Regions from separate parts of the Nocardiopsis sp. L17-MgMaSL7 genome, predicted to be linked through region 2. Evidence: predicted binding sites of a transcription regulator. Region 2 holds the regulator's gene; the other holds the start of a gene.
The links. Region 2 encodes HrcA, which represses chaperone genes, less so after heat shock. Its sites were predicted from a motif close to TTGGCACTCTCNNNNNGAGAGTGCCAA; they were not measured.
Positions count from the first base shown of each region.

Region 1: a site for HrcA is predicted at 1,100-1,126, ahead of BDW27_RS12165 (FmdB family zinc ribbon protein). Genes of this name have one in related genera too.

Region 1 is NZ_QGTF01000006.1:98,993-101,455, forward strand. Features, by position in the region: gene galU (UTP--glucose-1-phosphate uridylyltransferase GalU) at 1-98, opposite strand, end outside; gene BDW27_RS12160 (5-formyltetrahydrofolate cyclo-ligase) at 250-894, shown strand; gene BDW27_RS12165 (FmdB family zinc ribbon protein) at 1,145-1,531, shown strand; gene BDW27_RS12170 (SAF domain-containing protein) at 1,683-2,339, shown strand; gene BDW27_RS12175 (MscL family protein) at 2,421-2,463, shown strand, end outside.
Region 2 is NZ_QGTF01000001.1:192,591-195,053, forward strand. Features, by position in the region: gene dnaJ (molecular chaperone DnaJ) at 1-646, opposite strand, end outside; gene hrcA (heat-inducible transcriptional repressor HrcA) at 651-1,664, opposite strand; gene BDW27_RS00870 (DUF3097 domain-containing protein) at 1,843-2,463, shown strand, end outside.

The DNA of each region.
Region 1 (2,463 bases), on a different contig from region 2:
GCGGGCAGGAAGCGGGTGCCCAGGCCCGCGGCCGGAACGACCGCCTTGGTCACGGCGGCGTCGGTGCGGGGTCGCTTCTGGTCGGTGTCGGCGCTCATGAACGGCACTTTAGGACAGACAACCCGCGTTACGTGGACCGATGACTTCCCGTGGCCGAGAAGTCCCCGTCGTTTCGGGCGAAGTCGTGGAAACCGCAACCGCGTGTTCACCCCCCGGAGGAAGTCGGGGCCCGGTGCCACACTGGGGCCCATGGGTGCCTCGAACGACCACGACCGGACCGCCAAGCACGCACTGCGCGCACGCATGCTCGCCGCGCGGCGGGAGCGGAGCGCGCCGGAGCGCGACCGTGTGGGTTCGGCGGTCCGCGACACGTTCATGGAGCTGCCCTGGCTGGCGATGGGCGGGACCGTGGCCTGCTACTACTCCGTGGGCGGAGAACCCGGCACACACAGGCTGGTCAACGCGCTGTGGAAGCGGGGCACGTACGTGCTGCTGCCGATCTTCCTGCCCGACGGGACACTCGACTGGGCGGCCTACGAGGGCCCGGACGGCCTCGAACCGGCCGGGCACGGCCTGGTGGAGCCGACCGGACACCGGTACGGCCCCGAGGTCCTCGGCCGCGCGGACGCGGTGGTCTGCCCGGCTGTGGCGGTGGACCGGCGCGGGACGAGGATGGGGCGCGGCGCCGGCTGCTACGACCGCGCGCTGCCGCACAGGGGCCCGCACACCCCCGCGATCGCCGTGGTCCATGACGAGGAGTTCGTGGACGCGCTGCCCGTTGAGGAGCACGACCGGCCGGTGGACGGGGTCGTGACCCCGGGCAGCGGGCTCCACGTGTTCGACCCGGACTCGGCGGTCTGGCCCGGAGGGAACCCGCACGGCCGGGCGGTGTGAGTCGTGCGGAGGTCGGGGCGCCGCTCCCCGGAAGGCCCGGGGATTAAGGCACCGGGTCGCGGCGTTATGGCTGGCGGTCGTGTCCCGCACCCCGCCCCGAACTCGAGCACCCCGTGCGGCCCCGGCCGGGTACGGCCCGACCCGGGCACGCCCGGCGCCGCAGCGGGAGGGGTTGTCGCGGCTGTGGTCGGCGAACGCGTACTATTTAGCAGTCAACGGGTGTGAGTGCCAGCAAGGAGGACCCGGAACAGTGCCTACGTACCAGTACGCGTGCACCGAGTGTGACGCCCAGATGGAGGTCGTGCAGAGCTTCAGCGACGACTCGCTGACGGTCTGCCCCGAGTGCGAGGGGCGCCTGCGCAAGGTGTACTCCGCGGTCGGCATCGTCTTCAAGGGTTCGGGCTTCTACCGCACCGACAGCGGCAAGTCCACCACGAACAGCTCCGCCCTGACCGGTTCCAACACCGCCGACGGCGGCACCGAGGGCAACGGCGGCAAGTCCGGCGACTCCGCCAAGCCCTCCTCCGACTCCGGCTCCACCGCCACCCCCGCCGCCTCCACCCCCAGCACGGGCGGCGGCGACAAGTCGACCAGTAAGAGCACCAGCGGCAGCACCGCCGCCACCACCAGCAGCTGAGCCACCGCACCGTTGACCGTGGCCGCGCCGCCGAGACCCCTCGGCGGCGCTTCTGTTGTCTCCGGGGGCTCCCCGTGTGACGGGGACCGGCTGGGAATCCGCCCTGTGGACAACCCTCCGGAGACGCCCCTCCCGGCCTAGCGTTGAAGGTATGAGCACCTCCCCTCCCGCGTTCCGGCTCCGGCGCGGCCCGCTCCGCCTGCTCGACCGCCACCGCCGTACCGTCGCCGCCGTCCTGACCGCGCTGGCCGTGGTGTGCGCGATCCTCGTCATGCGGCCCCCGCCCCAGCCCCGGGCGGAGGTGCTCGTCGCCGCGCGGGACCTCGACGCCTCCGCGCCGCTGTCCGAGGACGACCTCACCCCCCTGTTCCTGGCGGAGAGCTCCGTTCCGGACGGGGCGCTCTCACCCGCGGACCGGGCGGCCGGGCTCTCACTGAACGCACCGGTGCGCCGGGGTGAGGTGCTGACCGACGCCCGCCTGAGCGACCCGCCCGCGCTCCCCTACGGGGCGGACATGGTCGCCGTGCCGGTGCGGGTGGCCGACCCTGGTGCGGTCGGTCTGCTCTCCCCCGGCAGCCGCGTGGACGTGCTGGCCGCGACGGGCGCGGACGACTTCGGCGGGCCGCCCACCAGACCCGGGCCCGCCGTCGAGGTGGTCGGTGACCGGCCCGTGCTCGCGGTACCTCCGGAGGAGGGTCCGAGCGGGGAGGGCGGTGCGCTGGTCCTGATCGCCGCGACCAGCGAGGAAGCCCGGGCCCTGGCGGGGCACGCGACCTCTTCGCGGCTGTCTGTGACGATTCGCGGTTGACCGATGACCAGGGGTGGTGAAAGCTGTCCGGGCGCCACTTCGGGCGCGTCTCCATCAATTACGAACACGTAGGGCAGTTCCATGGAAGGCTTCAAGAAGTTCCTGCTCCAGGGAAACCTGGTGC
Region 2 (2,463 bases):
TGACCTTCTCCCGAACCCGGCCCTCACCCGCGCAGTCGCCGCAGGGGTTGGTGATGACCGAGCCCTGGCCCGAGCACTGCGGGCAGGGGCGCGAGGTCATGACCTGACCGAGGAAGGAGCGCGTGACCTGGGAGACCTCGCCCTGGCCGTGGCACATGTCGCAGGTGGTCCGGTGCGAACCGGCCGCCGTGCCCTCGCCCTGGCAGGTCTCACACAGGATCGCGGTCGGGAAGGTGATCTCCCGGCTGACTCCGAAGGCGGTCTCGACGAGGTCGAGCTCGATGCGGATCTTGATGCTGCGTCCGCGCCGGACCCGTTCCCGGGGGCCGCGGCCGCCGGGCTGTCCTCCGCCGAAGAAGGCGTTCATGATGTCGTCGAAGGCGAACCCGCCCGCGTTGCCGAAACCTCCGGCACCGCCACCGCCGCCGGGGGCGAAGGGGTCCTGACCCATGTCGAACATCCGACGCTTGTTCTCGTCGGAGAGGACCTCGTAGGCCTGGGTCACTTCCTTGAAGCGCTCCTGGGTCGCGGGGTCCGGGTTGATGTCCGGGTGGAGCTCGCGCGCGAGCCGCCGGTACGCCTTCTTGATCTCGTCCTTGGACGCGTCGCGACGCACCCCGAGAACCTGGTAATAGTCTCTGGCCACTGAGTTACTGTCCTGCCAAAATCTGTCCGACATACCGGGCCACCGCACGGACGGCGCCCATCGTCCCTGGGTAGTCCATACGGGTCGGGCCCACCACTCCGATCTTGGCCAGCGACTGGTTTCCCACGCCGTAGTCAGCCGACACGATGGAAGTGGATCGAAGGCCCTCGTGGAAGTTCTCCGCGCCGATGCGCACTGTGAGCATGGAGGGGTCCTTGGCCTCACCGAGCAGTCGGATGAGGACCATGTTCTCTTCCAGTGCTTCGAGCACCTCGCGCAGGCTGGCCGCGAAGTCGACCGCGGCCAGGTTGGCGGTTCCCGCCAGAACGATCTTCTCCTCGTGTCTTTCCACGAGGCTCTCCAGCAGGATGGAGAGGACCGCGACCGCGACGGGCCGGTCCTCCGGTGCGACCTGGGCGGGCAGGTCCTCCACCGCGTCCGGCACGTCACCGAGGTGTCTGCCCGCGATGGCGCGGTTGAGCATGTTGCGCAGGTCGTCCACCACGGTCTCGCTGACCGATCCCAGCCCGTCGATGACGCGCTGTTCGACCCGGCCGGTGTTGGTGATGACGACCATCATGATGCGCTGGCCGCCGAGCGGCACCAGTTCCACGTGCTGGACCGACGAGCGGGTCAGCGACGGGTACTGGACGATCGCGACCTGCCGGGTGAGCTGCGCGAGCAGCCGCACCGTGCGGGCGACGATCTCGTCGAGGTCCACGGCACCGCCGAGGAAGGACTCGATGGCACGCCGTTCGGCCGCCGAGAGCGGCTTGACGGAGGAGAGCCGGTCCACGAAGAGCCGGTACCCCTTGTCGGTGGGCACCCGTCCCGCACTGGTGTGGGGTTGGGTGATGTAGCCGTCCTCCTCGAGGGCGACCATGTCGTTGCGAATGGTCGCCGAGGAGACACCAAGGGGGTGACGGTCCGCCAACGCCCGGGAACCCACGGGTTCGTTGGTGTTGACGAAGTCCTCGACGACCGCACGCAGGACCGCGAGCTTGCGCTCATCCAGCAACTCGCCACCTCCTGGCACTCCAAGGTCCTCAGTGCTAATTCTATGCCCGGCCGCAAACCCGCACGGCTACCCGCACGCAGTAACACGTGGACGGGGGTCGCTTCTTCCTTCTCGGATCCGCGACGTGCGCCACCCGCCAACGGGCGTCCGGGGTCCGTCACCAGTAGACTGCACCACCGTGGTTACCAAGGGAACCGGCCGTTACGGCCGCGACGTTCTGGCGGGAGACTGGCGGCGACCGAAGAAGGGCACGGTTCGCGAGATACCCCTCAGCCGTGACCTGGTCGTGGAGGACGCCGACGAGACCTTCTGCGGGGCCGTGGTGTCCTGGGACAAGGCCGCGGTGACCCTGGAGGACCGGGACGGGCGCCGCAGGGTGTTCGAGCTGGGCCAGGCCGCCTTCCTCGTGGACGGTGAACCGGTGACACTGGTGCGTCCGACGGAGGCCCCCAAGGGTCCTCTGCGCAGCGCCTCGGGGTCGATCGCGGTGACCGACGCGCGGGCCCGCACGGCCCGCGAGAGCCGGATCTACGTCGAGGGTGCCCACGACGCCGAACTGGTCGAGAAGGTCTGGGGCCACGACCTCCGCGTGGAGGGGGTGGCCGTCGAGTTCCTGGAGGGGGTCGACGACCTTCCCGCGGTGGTGGCGGAGTTCGAGCCGGGTCCGGGGCGCCGTCTGGGGGTCCTGGTGGACCACCTGGTGCCGGGGTCCAAGGAGAGCCGGATCGCCGAGCGCGCCCGTGGCGCGGACGTGCTCGTGGTCGGCCATCCCTACGTGGACGTGTGGCAGGCGGTGCGT